DNA from 3 places in the Streptomyces sp. NPDC001970 genome. Region 2 is predicted to be linked to each of the others. Evidence: predicted binding sites of a transcription regulator. Region 2 holds the regulator's gene; each other region holds the start of a gene.
The links. Region 2 encodes HrcA, which represses chaperone genes, less so after heat shock. Its sites were predicted from a motif close to TTNGCACTCNGNNNNNCNGAGTGCNAA; they were not measured.
Positions count from the first base shown of each region.

Region 1: the regulator HrcA is predicted to act here: its motif matches at 3,057-3,083, upstream of groES (co-chaperone GroES).
Region 3: the regulator HrcA is predicted to act here: its motif matches at 2,697-2,723, upstream of groL (chaperonin GroEL).

Region 1 is NZ_JBSFDW010000001.1:306,826-311,639, reverse strand. It holds gene ACWCP0_RS01430 (THUMP-like domain-containing protein) at 1-1,160, opposite strand, end outside; gene ACWCP0_RS01425 (polysaccharide deacetylase family protein) at 1,387-2,274, shown strand; gene ACWCP0_RS01420 (hypothetical protein) at 2,340-2,870, opposite strand; gene groES (co-chaperone GroES) at 3,230-3,538, shown strand; gene groL (chaperonin GroEL) at 3,683-4,814, shown strand, end outside.
Region 2 is NZ_JBSFDW010000052.1:42,358-47,171, forward strand. It holds gene hemW (radical SAM family heme chaperone HemW) at 1-808, shown strand, start outside; gene ACWCP0_RS38040 (DUF3097 domain-containing protein) at 906-1,706, opposite strand; gene ACWCP0_RS38045 (MBL fold metallo-hydrolase) at 1,717-2,448, opposite strand; gene hrcA (heat-inducible transcriptional repressor HrcA) at 2,656-3,672, shown strand; gene dnaJ (molecular chaperone DnaJ) at 3,672-4,814, shown strand.
Region 3 is NZ_JBSFDW010000004.1:130,219-135,032, reverse strand. It holds gene ACWCP0_RS07235 (amidohydrolase family protein) at 1-746, opposite strand, end outside; gene groL (chaperonin GroEL) at 912-2,534, opposite strand; gene ACWCP0_RS07225 (cold-shock protein) at 2,883-3,086, opposite strand; gene ACWCP0_RS07220 (MoaD/ThiS family protein) at 3,576-3,851, opposite strand; gene thrC (threonine synthase) at 3,848-4,814, opposite strand, start outside.

The sequences.
Region 1 (4,814 bases), on a different contig from region 2:
CGGGTGAGGAAGACCGTCGCCGCGTTCGGGCCCTTCGGCTTGACCTTGCGGCGGACCTCCTCCGGCTCGACCGCCGAGCCGCGCTTCTTCACCGTCAGGTTGCCGACCTCGCGTTCGCGAAGCAGCGCCTTCAGCTTCTTCAGGTTGAAGGGAAGCTCGTCGGTGATCTCGTAGGCCGTGGCGTACGGCGTCGCGCGGAGCTCGTCCGCCGTGATGTACGCGATCGTCTCGTCGATGAGGCCGCCGCCGAGGTCCTCGGCGACCTCGGCGACCAGATGCGCGCGGATGACGGCGCCGTCGGGCTCGTACAGGAAGCGGCCGAGCTTGCGGACGGCGGGGTTCGGGAGGCCGCGGGAGGTGACCGTGGCGCCGTAGGGGAGCAGGGTGGCGCGACGGGCTCCGGGGTTGACGGGGCTCGTGATCGGGCCCGGATCGTGATGCCAGAGCACCGCCTCCTTCACATCGCCGCCGTCCGAGATCCACTCCGCCTCGAAGTCGTCCGGGACCAGTTCGTGCGGGATGCCGGGCGCGATCTTGATGGCGCCGGTGCCGACCCGGCGCACGGCGTCGATCGCCCAGGACAGCGGCGGGGAGTACGCCTCCGGGTCGAAGATGCGTCCCCGCCCGCCGCGCCGGGCCGGGTCGATGAACAGCGCCTCGGTGGCGGTGAGGTCGTAGTCCATGACGTCCGCGCAGGTGACCCACATCTGCGGCGTGCCCTCCACCACGGTGAGGACATTGACCAGAGCGGTCTCGGCGGTCACCGGGTCCCGGTCGACCGCCTGCACGACGAAGCCCGCACGGGCGAGGGCGATCGCGTCGCCGCCGATGCCGCAGCAGAGGTCGGTGATGTCGACCGGGCCGATGTCCCGGAAGCGCCTGGCCCGGTACTCGGCGACCGACGCGCGGGTGGCCTGTTCGATCCCGTTCGGCGTGAAGTACATCCGGTACGCGTCCTCCGCGCCGAACTTCGCCACCGCCCGCTGCCGCAGCCGCGCCTGGGTCAGCGCCGCCGAGACCAGCTCCGCCGGGTGGTCGCGGCGCAGCCGGGTCGCGAGGGCGAGCTCCTTTGCCGGGTCGTAGTCGCGCAGGGCGGCGAGCAGGGCCTGTCCCTCGTCGCTGAGCAGCGGGCCGAGGTGAGGGAAGGAGACATCGTTCACCCGGCCATTGTCGGCCAGGCGGGGGACGGTGGGGCGCCCGGCGGCGGTGTCGGACCGTTGCGGGCGGGCTGCGCTGACAGGATGCGGCGCCATGCAGCCTGTACGACAAAACGGAAATACGAGAAAAGGATCATCGGGTCGGAGTGTGATGCCGCCCAGGTGGAGCGGACGCACGCACCCCCGCCGGGGCCGACGTGACGCGCTGTCCCGGCAACGCCGCCGCGCGGTGCTGGCCGTCCTGCTCGTCGCCGCTCTCGGCTCCGCCTGTGCGGCCGAGCCGTCCGGCACCGCCACCACGGATCCGCGGGCCCCCGAGCCCGCCGCGCACGGGCGGCAGCAGCCGGCCGCCGGCCCGGCGGGCGCGCTGTCCGACTATGCGAAACGGACGAAGAAGGCCCACGCCGCCCGGGCCACGGCCGCCAAGCGCTGGGGCCTCAAGGCGGTCCCGCTGACCCCGCCCGAGCCACCCGCCGAAAAGCTCACGGTCACCACCCGCAAGGGCTTCGAGGTCGACGACCACGAGGGTCTGCCCCCCGTCTTCACCACCGTGCCGACGAAGGAGAAGGTCGTCTTCCTGACGATCGACGACGGGGCCGAGAAGGACCCCGAGCTGCTGAGAATGATGAGCGAGCTGGACATTCCGTACAGCGCGTTCCTCAGCGACTACCTCGTCCGTGACGACTACGGCTACTTCGAGGAGATGCAGGACCGCGGTGTCGCCCTGAACAACCACACCCTCAGCCACGCCTACCTGCGCGGGCTTTCGTACAAGAAGCAGAAGCGGGAGATCTGCGGGCAGCAGAAGAAGATCAAGAAGCGGTTCGGGAAGCGCCCCCGGCTCTTCCGGCCGCCGTACGGAAGCTACGACCGGCACACGCTGCGCGCCGCCAAGTCGTGCGGGGTGAAGGCCGTGCCGCTGTGGGCCGTGGAGGCGTTCCCCGATCGTGTGGAGTGGCGGGAGCCGGACCACACGCTGCGCCCCGGCGACGTCATCCTCACCCACTTCCGCGGCAAGGAGCAGTGGAAGGGCAGCATGCCCGACATGATCCGCCGGGTCATGAACGTCGCCACCGCGCAGGGCTACGCCGTGGCCCGGCTGGAGGACTACGTCTGAGCCGCACGCACCGGCTGCCGCCGCCCGCCCCGGTGGCGGCCGGTGCCCTTGCCCGCGTGCGACCGTCAGTGGCTCCCGCGGCCGTGGCAGCTCCCGCCCGCGCTGTGGCAGACACACCGGTCGCCGGCCGGCACGGGCACCGGCCCGGGGTGAGTCCCGCGGGCTTCCCGCGCGGCGGAGTGGAGCGCTCCGAGAACCAGCAGGACGACCACCAGGATCTGCGCGCCCGCCGTGATCCGGTGACCGCCGCGGACGAAGGCGTAAGCGGTGAGGGCGATCAGCCCCGCCGCGATGGCGAAACCGATGTACCGGGCCAGTCCGCCGACGGCGCCGGGGCGGCGTCCGCGGCGACCTCCGGGCGCGGGCCGGGGCGCATCCCCGGGCATCTCGGGTGCCTTGGGCCGTGCCCCCTCGGCGGCATCGCTGTCCGGCCGCGTCGCGACGTACACCCACATGGTGGTCACCGCGAGCGCGACGGCGTCCAGGAAGAGGACGAGCAGCGCGAGCGCGGCGTCGCCCCAGGGCCTGGCGGGGCCGCGGTGACGACCGCGCGGCGGGGCCGTGCCGATGGACACCTCCGTACGGTCGTAGGGCATCTCCGAACGGTCGTGGAACGCGGCACCGTGTCCCCTCGTTGTCCCTTCGGAGTCCGGATCGAGACCGAGCCGCAGCCCCGGGCCGCAGTCCCGAGACGCGACCACGGCCCGCAATCACGAGCCGCAATCACGAGCCGCAATCACGGGCCGCAATCACGGGCCGTCGACACTCGGCGCGCCGAGTGATTGGCACTCCGCTTGACCGAGTGCTAATCGCGGTCATAGTCTCGGCTCTGGCACTCCCCACTGGAGAGTGCCAACACAGCGACGGGCAGGTCCGGCACCCGCGACGACGGATCGACCTGGTCGCCACTCAGACAGTCAAACCCCGTGAGATCTCCGAAGGGGGAGGTCGGATCGTGACGACCACCAGCTCCAAGGTTGCCATCAAGCCGCTCGAGGACCGCATTGTGGTCCAGCCGCTCGACGCCGAGCAGACCACGGCCTCTGGCCTGGTCATTCCGGACACCGCCAAGGAGAAGCCCCAGGAGGGCGTCGTCCTGGCCGTTGGCCCGGGCCGCTTCGAGAACGGCGAGCGCCTGCCGCTCGACGTCAAGACCGGCGACGTCGTGCTCTACAGCAAGTACGGCGGCACCGAGGTGAAGTACAGCGGCGAGGAGTACCTCGTCCTCTCGGCTCGCGACGTGCTCGCGATCGTCGAGAAGTAGGCACCTGCAGTTTTGCTGTGAGTCGCGCCCCTGGCCCCCGCGTCGTAAAAAGCCGGGCGGCGAGGGGCGCGGTTCGTTTGTGAGCGATGGCGGCCCCTTCTCGAGGCGGCCGAGGATCGCAGATGAGAGGACTTGAGAAGCTCCATGGCGAAGATCCTGAAGTTCGACGAGGACGCCCGTCGCGCCCTTGAGCGCGGCGTCAACAAGCTCGCCGACACGGTCAAGGTGACGATCGGCCCCAAGGGCCGCAACGTCGTGATCGACAAGAAGTTCGGCGCCCCCACCATCACCAACGACGGTGTCACGATCGCCCGCGAGGTCGAGATCGAGGACCCGTACGAGAACCTCGGCGCCCAGCTGGTGAAGGAGGTGGCGACCAAGACCAACGACATCGCGGGTGACGGCACCACCACCGCCACCGTGCTCGCCCAGGCCCTGGTCCGCGAGGGTCTGCGCAACGTCGCCGCCGGTGCCTCCCCGGCCGCCCTGAAGAAGGGCATCGACGCCGCGGTCAAGGCCGTCTCCGACGAGCTGATCGCCACCGCGCGTCCGATCGAGGAGAAGTCCGACATCGCGGCCGTCGCCGCGCTCTCCGCCCAGGACCAGCAGGTCGGCCAGCTCATCGCCGAGGCGATGGACAAGGTCGGCAAGGACGGTGTCATCACCGTCGAGGAGTCCAACGCCTTCGGCCTGGAGCTCGACTTCACCGAGGGCATGGCCTTCGACAAGGGCTACCTGTCCCCGTACATGGTGAGCGACCAGGAGCGTATGGAGGCCGTCCTCGACGACCCGTACATCCTGATCAACCAGGGCAAGATCTCCTCCATCCAGGACATGCTGCCGCTGCTGGAGAAGATCATCCAGGCCGGCGCCTCCAAGCCGCTGCTGATCATCGCCGAGGACGTCGAGGGCGAGGCCCTGTCCACCCTCGTCGTCAACAAGATCCGCGGCACGTTCAACGCGGTCGCGGTGAAGGCCCCTGGCTTCGGCGACCGCCGCAAGGCGATGCTGCAGGACATGGCCACCCTCACCGGTGCCACCGTCATCGCCGAGGAGGTCGGCCTCAAGCTCGACCAGGCCGGTCTGGAGGTGCTGGGCTCGGCCCGCCGCGTCACCGTCTCCAAGGACGACACCACCATCGTCGACGGTGGCGGCAGCCACGAGGACGTCGTCGGTCGCGTCAACCAGATCAAGGCCGAGATCGAGACCACGGACTCCGACTGGGACCGCGAGAAGCTCCAGGAGCGCCTCGCGAAGCTGGCCGGCGGTGTGTGCG
Region 2 (4,814 bases):
GGCGGAGCTGCGCGCCGGGGGCTTCAACCGGGTGTCCTTCGGGATGCAGAGCGCCCGGCAGCACGTACTGAAGGTGCTCGACCGCACGCACACTCCGGGGCGGCCCGAGGCGTGCGTCGCGGAGGCGCGGGCGGCGGGCTTCGAGCACGTCAACCTGGACCTCATCTACGGCACGCCGGGCGAGAGCGACGACGACTGGCGGGCGTCGCTGGACGCGGCGATCGGGGCGGGGCCCGACCACGTGAGCGCGTACGCGCTGATCGTGGAGGAGGGCACGCAACTGGCGCGGCGGATCCGGCGCGGCGAGGTGCCGATGACGGACGACGACGTGCACGCGGACCGGTATCTGATCGCCGACGAGGTGCTGTCCGGGGCGGGCTTCGACTGGTACGAGGTGTCGAACTGGGCCACCTCGGCGGCGGGGCGCTGTCTGCACAACGAGCTGTACTGGCGCGGGGCCGACTGGTGGGGCGCCGGGCCGGGCGCGCACAGCCATGTGGGCGGGGTGCGGTGGTGGAACGTGAAGCATCCCGGCGCGTATGCGGCAGCGCTGGGGGAGGGGCGCTCGCCCGGGGCCGGGCGGGAGGTCCTGGCGGAGGAGGACCGGCGCGTGGAGCGGGTGCTGCTGGAGCTGCGGCTGCGGGAGGGGTGTCCGCTGTCGCTCCTCAAGCCGGAGGGGCTCGCGGCGTCGCGCCGCGCGCTGGCGGACGGGCTGCTGGAGGCCGGGCCGTACGACGACGGGCGCGCCGTCCTCACCCTGCGCGGGCGGCTCCTGGCGGACGCGGTGGTCCGGGACCTGGTCGACTGAGCGGCCACGCGGCCGGACGGACCGGGCCTCCGGGCCCGGGGGCACGTCGACGGCACCCGCTGCCGTTGCGCCCCAGCGGAGCGACTGCCCACAACGGTTACCCGGTCACGAAGTCGATCAGCTCTTCCACCCTCCCCAGCAGCGCCGGTTCCAGGTCCTTGTAGCTGGTGACCCGCGACAGGATGTGCTGCCAGGCCGCCCCCGTGTTGTCCGGCCAGCCCAGGGCGCGGCAGATGCCCGTCTTCCAGTCCTGGCCGTGCGGGACGGAGGGCCAGGCCGGGATGCCCAGCGAGGAGGGCTTCACCGCCTCCCACACGTCGATGTACGGGTGGCCGACCACCAGGACGTGCGGGTCCGTGACCGACGCGGCGATACGGGACTCCTTCGAGCCCGGGACCAGATGGTCCACCAGCACGCCCAGGCGGGCGTCGGCCGACGGGGAGAAGTCCGCGACGATCGACGGCAGGTCGTCGATGCCCTCCAGGTACTCGACGACCACGCCTTCGATGCGCAGGTCGTCGCCCCACACCTTCTCGACCAGCTCCGCGTCGTGACGGCCCTCCACGTAGATGCGGCCCGCGCGGGCCACCCGGGCGCGGGCGCCGGGCACCGCGACCGAGCCGGAGGCGGTACGGGTGGGCCGTGCGGGAGCGCCGGATGCGGGCCGGACGAGAGTGACGACCTTGTCCTCCAGCAGGAAGCCGCGCGGCTCCAGCGGGAACACCCGGTGCTTGCCGAAGCGGTCCTCCAGCGTCACCGTCCCCGCCTCGCAGCGGATCACCGCGCCGCAGAACCCGGTGGTGACCTCCTCGACGACCAGGTCCGGCTCGGCAGGAACCTCCGGAACGGGGGCGGACCGCTTCCACGGCGGGGTCAGGTCCGGGTTGTAGCTGCGCATTGGGCAGACGCTACGACACCGTGAACCGCCGGGCCAGCTCGTCCCGTTGGGCGCGTACGAATGCGGCGTCCACCACCGCCCCGTGCCCCGGTACGTACACCGCGTCCTCCCCGCCCAGCGAGAGCAGCCGGTCCAGGGCCGCCGGCCAGCGGGAGGGGATCGCGTCCGGGCCCGCCTGGGGGTCTCCGGACTCCTCCACGAGGTCGCCGCAGAAGACGACCTCCGGTTCGGTCGCCGTGCCCGGTACCAGCAGGGCCAGGTCGTGGCCCGAGTGGCCCGGGCCGACGTTCGCGAGCAGGACCTGCCGGCCGCCGAGGTCCAGCGTCCACTCGCCGGAGACGACATGCTGCGGCGGCACCAGCACATCCGTGGCCTGCGCCGCGTCGGCCGGCGCCACCCCGTGGCGGATGGCGTCGTCGCGCAGCACGTCCCGGTCCCGGACGAGCAGGTCGTCGACGCCCACCGCGCCGTACACGTGCGCCGCCGAGAACGCCGCCGTGCCGAGGACATGATCGAAGTGCGGGTGGCTGAGCGCGATATGGGTCACACGACGGCCGCTGAGGAGGGTCTGGACCTGGGCCCGGAGTTCGACGCCCTCGCGGAGCGTCGAGCCGGTGTCGTACAGGAGGACCGAGTCGTTCCCGACCACAACTCCGGCCGTCGCGTCCCAGATCGGCAGGCGGCGCCGGCCGACGCCGTCGGCGAGCCGTTCCCAGCCGAAGTCTTCCCAAGCGACGTCCATACGGCGACGCTATCCCGGGCGACCAGCGGCGTCCCTTCGACAGGGTGCCCGGCCGCCCTTGCTCGGGGCGTACCCACCGGCCGTACACTGGCCCGGGGAAGGCTGGCACTCCGAAGCAGTGAGTGCCAAGCGACCAGGCCGAGCAGCAAGGCCGAACGGCAAGGCAAGACCGACCAACCCGCCGATGATCAGCTGGAGGTGCGCGCGATGCTCAGCGAACGCAGACTCGAGGTCCTGCGCGCCATCGTCCAGGACTATGTCGGCACCGAGGAGCCCGTCGGCTCCAAGGCCCTCACCGAGCGCCACAAGCTCGGTGTGTCGCCCGCCACCGTGCGCAACGACATGGCGGTGCTGGAGGAGGAAGGGTTCATCGCCCAGCCCCACACCAGCGCCGGACGGATCCCGACGGACAAGGGCTACCGGCTCTTCGTCGACAAGCTGGCCGGCGTCAAGCCGCTGTCCACGCCCGAGCGGCGGGCGATCCAGAACTTCCTCGACGGAGCCGTCGACCTCGACGACGTGGTGGCCCGTACGGTACGGCTGCTCGCGCAGCTGACCCGCCAGGTCGCGGTCGTCCAGTACCCGTCGCTGACCCGCTCGACCGTGCGGCACGTGGAGCTGCTGTCACTTGCTCCGGCACGCCTGATGCTCGTGCTGATCACGGACACGGGGCGGGTCGAGCAACGGCATGTGGACTGCCCGGCTCCGTTCGGCGAGACCTCGCTGGCGGATCTGCGGGCCCGGCTGAACAGCCGGGTGGTGGGCCGCCGGTTCACGGACGTGCCGCAGCTGGTGCAGGACCTCCCCGAGTCGTTCGAACTCGACGACCGGGGTACCGTCTCCGTCGTGCTCTCGACTCTTCTCGAAACCCTCGTGGAGGAGACCGAGGAGCGGCTGATGATCGGCGGCACCGCCAATCTGACGCGCTTCGCACACGACTTCCCGCTCACGATCCGGCCCGTACTGGAGGCGCTGGAGGAGCAGGTGGTGCTGCTGAAACTGCTCGGCAATGCCAAGGACTCGGGCATGACCGTACGGATCGGGCACGAGAACGCCCATGAGGGCCTCACCTCCACGTCCGTCGTCGCGGTCGGCTACGGTTCGGGCGACGAGGCAGTCGCCAAACTCGGCGTGGTCGGACCGACCCGCATGGACTACCCCGGAACGATGGGAGCGGTACGCGCAGTGGCACGTTACGTCGGACAGATCCTGGCGGAGTCGTAGTGGCCACGGACTATTACGCCGTACTCGGTGTGCGTCGCGACGCCTCGCAGGACGAGATCAAGAAGGCTTTCCGGCGGCTGGCTCGGGAGCTCCACCCGGATGTGAATCCGGACCCGAAGACGCAGGAGCGCTTCAAGGAGATCAACGCCGCCTACGAGGTGTTGTCCGACCCGCAGAAGAAGCAGGTCTACGACCTCGGCGGCGACCCGCTGTCCGCGTCCGGCGGCGCCGGCGCGGGTGCCGGAGGCTTCGGCGCGGGCGGCTTCGGGAACTTCTCGGACATCATGGACGCCTTCTTCGGCACGGCGTCCCAGCGAGGGCCCAGGTCGCGGACGCGGCGCGGGCAGGACGCGATGATCCGGCTGGAGATCGACCTCAACGAGGCGGCCTTCGGCACGACGAAGGACATCCAGGTCGACACCGCTGTCGTGTGTACGACCTGCTCGGGCGAGGGCGCGGCGCCGGGGACCTCGGCGCAGACATGTGACATGTGCCGGGGCCGCGGTGAGGTCTCGCAGGTCACCCGGTCCTTCCTGGGCCAGGTCATGACGTCCCGTCCCTGCCCGCAGTGCCAGGGCTTCGGGACCGTCGTCCCGACGCCGTGCCCGGAATGTGCGGGCGACGGCCGGGTGCGTTCGCGTCGTACGCTGACCGTGAAGATCCCCGCCGGTGTCGACAACGGCACCCGCATCCAGCTCGCCGGCGAGGGCGAGGTCGGGCCCGGTGGCGGCCCTGCCGGTGATCTGTACGTCGAGATCCACGAGGTGCCGCATCAGGTCTTCCAGCGGCGCGGCGACGATCTGCACTGCACGGTGACGATTCCGATGACCGCGGGCGCGCTCGGCACGAAGGTGCCGCTGGAGACGCTGGACGGGATGGAGGAGGTCGACATCCGCCCCGGGACCCAGTCCGGGCAGTCGATCCCGCTGCACGGGCGCGGCATCACGCACCTGCGGGGCGGGGGCCGTGGTGACCTCATCGTCCACGTCGAGGTGCAGACGCCGTCGAAGCTGGATCCGGAGCAGGAGCGGTTGCTGCGGGAGCTGGCGAAGCTGCGGGGCGAGGAGCGGCCGCTGGGGCAGTTCCAGCCGGGGCAGCAGGGGTTGTTCAGCCGCCTCAAGGACGCGTTCAACGGCAGGTGA
Region 3 (4,814 bases), on a different contig from region 2:
GCGACGGTGTCGTAGAACATGCGACGTGCCGCGACGGTCGGCATCTCGACGATGTCCGGTGCCTCCCACGGGACATGCTCATCGGCGCGCGGCAGCAGCATCGGCAGCGCGCCGCCGAGGTGCGCGTGCACGATCCGCAGCCGAGGGAAGCGGCTGGGGATGCCTTCGAGCATCAGGTGCATCGCGCAGATGGTGTCCTCCGTCGGCGCGCCGACCATCCACCGCATCCGGTTCTCGGCGATGAGCGGCGATCCTGCGTCCCGTCCCGCCGGGTGGAGGCTCAGCACCGAGCCCCGGTGGTCCAACTCCTCGAAGAGGGGCCGGAAGACGGGGTCGCCGAGGCTCCGGCCGAGGACCGACGTCGTCAGCCCGGCCCCCGCCATCCCGAGCTCGTCGAGCGCCCGTGCCAGCTCCTCCAGCGAGGCGTCCAGGTGCGGGAGCGGCAGCGCGGCGAAGGCGGAGAAGCGCGCGGGCCAGGCGCGTACGAGCTCCGCGTAGTGGTCGTTGGCGAGACGCGCGGACATGACCGCCTCCGACTCGTCCGGGAAGTACGGGGTCTGCGGGGACACGGACAGGATCTGGTGATCGATGCCGGCGGCGTCGTTCATCGCGAACCGGGCGTCGAGCTCCGAGGGGCTGTCGCCCGCTCCCGGACCGTGCTGCGTCGCCGTGTCCTCGCGCCCGTAGGACTCCAGGAGGTGGAGATAGTCCTCGCTCCACAGATGGGCGTGCACATCGGTCCGCACTCTTTCAGGATCACGCCGCCCCGGCGGGACGTCCACCGGACGCCGGACCGGAACCGCCTGCGCCCCGGGCCGTGAGGCGGATTCCGGAAACGCCCGAGGGCGGCACCCCCTGGGAGTAGGGGTGCCGCCCTCGGTCTTCAGGACGGTTGATCAACCAGAGGTCGATCAGAAGTCCATGTCACCGCCCGGCATGCCGCCGCCGGCCGGGGCCCCGGCCTTCTCCGGCTTGTCGGCGATGACGGCCTCGGTGGTGAGGAACAGCGCGGCGATGGAGGCCGCGTTCTGCAGGGCGGAACGGGTCACCTTCGCCGGGTCGATGATGCCCTCGGCGACGAGGTCGACGTACTCGCCGGTCGCGGCGTTCAGGCCGTGGCCCGGGGTCAGGTTGCGCACCTTCTCCACCACGACGCCGCCCTCGAGGCCGGCGTTGACGGCGATCTGCTTCAGCGGGGCCTCCAGGGCCAGCTTCACAGCAGCCGCACCGGTGGCCTCGTCACCCTCGAGCTCCAGCTTCTCGAAGACGCTGGACGCCTGGATGAGCGCCACGCCACCACCGGCGACGATGCCCTCCTCGACGGCGGCCTTCGCGTTGCGGACGGCGTCCTCGATGCGGTGCTTGCGCTCCTTGAGCTCGACCTCCGTCGCGGCACCGGCCTTGATGACGGCCACGCCGCCGGCCAGCTTCGCGAGGCGCTCCTGGAGCTTCTCACGGTCGTAGTCCGAGTCGGAGTTCTCGATCTCGGCACGGATCTGGTTGACGCGACCGGCGACCTGGTCGCTGTCACCGGCACCGTCGACGATCGTGGTCTCGTCCTTGGTGATGACGACCTTGCGGGCGCGGCCCAGCAGGTCCAGGCCCGCGTTCTCGAGCTTGAGGCCGACCTCCTCGGAGATGACCGTGCCACCGGTGAGGATGGCGATGTCGCCGAGCATGGCCTTGCGGCGGTCACCGAAGCCCGGAGCCTTGACGGCGACGGACTTGAAGGTGCCACGGATCTTGTTGACGACCAGGGTCGACAGGGCCTCGCCCTCGACGTCCTCGGCGATGATCAGCAGAGGCTTGCCCGACTGCATGACCTTCTCCAGCAGCGGGAGCAGGTCCTTCACCGAGGAGACCTTGGAGTTGACGATCAGGATGTACGGGTCGTCCAGGGCCGACTCCATACGCTCCATGTCGGTGGCGAAGTACGCCGAGATGTAGCCCTTGTCGAAGCGCATACCCTCGGTGAGCTCCAGCTCCAGACCGAAGGTCTGGGACTCCTCGACGGTGATGACGCCTTCCTTGCCGACCTTGTCCATCGCCTCGGCGATGAGCTCACCGATCTGGGTGTCGGCGGCGGAGATGGAAGCGGTGGAGGCGATCTGCTCCTTCGTCTCCACGTCCTTGGCCTGCTCGAGCAGGGCGCCGGAGACGGCCTCGACGGCCTTCTCGATGCCGCGCTTCAGGGCCATCGGGTTGGCGCCGGCCGCCACGTTGCGCAGGCCCTCGCGGACGAGCGCCTGGGCGAGCACGGTCGCGGTGGTCGTACCGTCACCGGCGACGTCGTCCGTCTTCTTGGCGACTTCCTTGACCAGCTCGGCGCCGATCTTCTCGTACGGGTCCTCGAGCTCGATCTCCTTGGCGATGGAGACACCATCGTTGGTGATCGTGGGGGCGCCCCACTTCTTCTCGAGGACGACGTTCCGGCCCTTGGGGCCAAGGGTGACCTTGACGGCGTCGGCGAGCTGGTTCATCCCGCGCTCGAGACCGCGCCGTGCCTCCTCGTCGAACGCGATGATCTTGGCCATGTGAAGTGGTCCTCCCGGACTGGGGTGGATTGCTCCGGACCGCGCTGGCGCCCGCGACGGACGGCCTGCAAGCCTTGTGGTTCCTTGCCCCACCTGGCCTGCGGACCTCACCTACCCGGTCCATTGTTGTCACTCTCACTCGGAGAGTGCTAACGCCAATGATTAGCACTCGGGCATGGAGAGTGCAAGCCGCTTCGAGGAAGCGTCGAGGGGGGCGACCGTCGGACGACGGGTGGGGCGGGCGGCTCCCGGAGAGGGGTCGGGCGCACGGCAGCGGGCACGACAGAGGGCCCGTACCCCAGTCCAGGGGACGGACCCTCCGCTACGTCGCTGCAGTCGGTCGGCGCTTCAGCCGGCCACACGGACCATGTCCGCCTGCGGCCCCTTCTGGCCCTGCGAGATCTCGAACTCGACCCGCTGACCCTCCTCCAGGGTGCGGTAGCCGTCCATCTGGATCGCGCTGTAGTGGACGAAAACATCCGCACCACCGTCGACCGCGATGAAGCCGTACCCCTTCTCCGCGTTGAACCACTTGACGGTGCCCTGAGCCATGCCTAACTCCCCTATTACTGGCCCTTGCACAGGACCGCACTTCGCGGACCCGGGTCAGACCTCATCCACGAAGAGGCGTGGATGTGCGCCGGAACGCGTCGACCGCGGCTGAATGTATCTGTCCAACTGCCGTCTGCAACAGGTCAATCGGACGAGAATTCTGGGCAGGGCCGAAAGGGCAATTACTGCGAATTCACTGGATTCCAGGGCAAGTCGGGCCGACCAAAGCGCGCATAAGCCGCATCGAACTCGAACACTTTGGCTGCTTCTTATCGTGTGCGGACGCATTCTCATATGCACGTGGCACAAGCAGCGGCGGGGACTTCCCCAACTCTACCGCGCTCAACCCTGCAGAATTGCCCCCTCCGCTTAGCTTGCGGAGGGGGCAATTCTGTTAACTCTGCGTGCCGCCCACCGGGTCGGCGCCGGGCCCGGAGGTCAGCCTCCGGCACTGTGTCGATGGTCAGCCTCCGGCACTGTGTCGGACGGTCAGCCTCCGGCGACGGCCGGGATGATCGAGACGCCCGCGCCGTCCGGCGTCGCCGTCTCCATCCCCTGCTCGAAGCGCACGTCGTCGTCGTTGACGTACACGTTCACGAAGCGGCGCAGCTTGCCCTGGTCGTCCAGGACGCGGGCCGCGATGCCGGTGTGGTTCTTCTCCAGGTCGGCGATGACCTCGGCGAGGGTCGCGCCCTCCGCCGGAACCTCGGCCTGACCGCCCGTGTACGTGCGGAGGATGGTGGGGATGCGGACGTTGACGCTCATGCGAGGCCAGCCTCTCGGAAAGAGTCCAGGTTGGGGCTGATGACCGCGGACATGCCCGTCGTGGGGGCCACCGCGTCCAGGGTCTTCAGGCCGTCACCCGTGTTGACGACCACCGTCGTGAGGGACGGGTCGATGGCGCCGGCCTCGATCAGCTTCTTCGCCACGCCGAGGGTCGTCCCGCCGGCGGTCTCCGTGAAGATGCCCTCGGTGCGGGCCAGCAGCTTGATCGCGTCCACGATCTGCTCGTCGGTCACGTCCTCGACGGCGCCGCCGGTGCGGCGGCAGATGTCCAGGACGTACGGACCGTCGGCCGGGTTGCCGATGGCGAGCGACTTGGCGATGGTGTCGGGCTTCTGCGGCCGCACGACGTCGTGGCCGGCCTTGAAGGCCACGGACACCGGGGAGCAGCCCTCCGCCTGGGCGCCGAAGATCTTGTAGGGCTTGTCCTCGACCAGGCCCAGCTTGATCAGCTCCTGCAGACCCTTGTCGATCTTCGTGAGCTGGGAGCCGGAGGCGATGGGGATGACGATCTGGTCGGGGAGCTGCCAGCCGAGCTGCTCGCAGATCTCGTACGCGAGCGTCTTGGAGCCCTCGCCGTAGTACGGCCGCAGGTTGACGTTGACGAAGCCCCAGCCCTCGCCGAGCGGGTCGCCGATGAGCTCGGAGCAGAAGCGGTTGACGTCGTCGTAGTTGCCCTCGATGCCGACGAGCTCGCCGCCGTAGACCGCGGCCATGACGACCTTGCCCTGCTCCAGGTCGTGCGGGATGAACACGCAGGAGCGGAAGCCGGCGCGGGCGGCCGCGGCACCGACCGCGCCCGCCAGATTGCCGGTGGAGGAGCAGGAGAGCGTGGTGAAGCCGAAGGCGCGGGCGGCCTCCAGCGCCTGGGCGACGACGCGGTCCTTGAACGAGTGTGTCGGGTTGCCGGAGTCGTCCTTGACGAAGAGCCGGCCCGGCTCGACA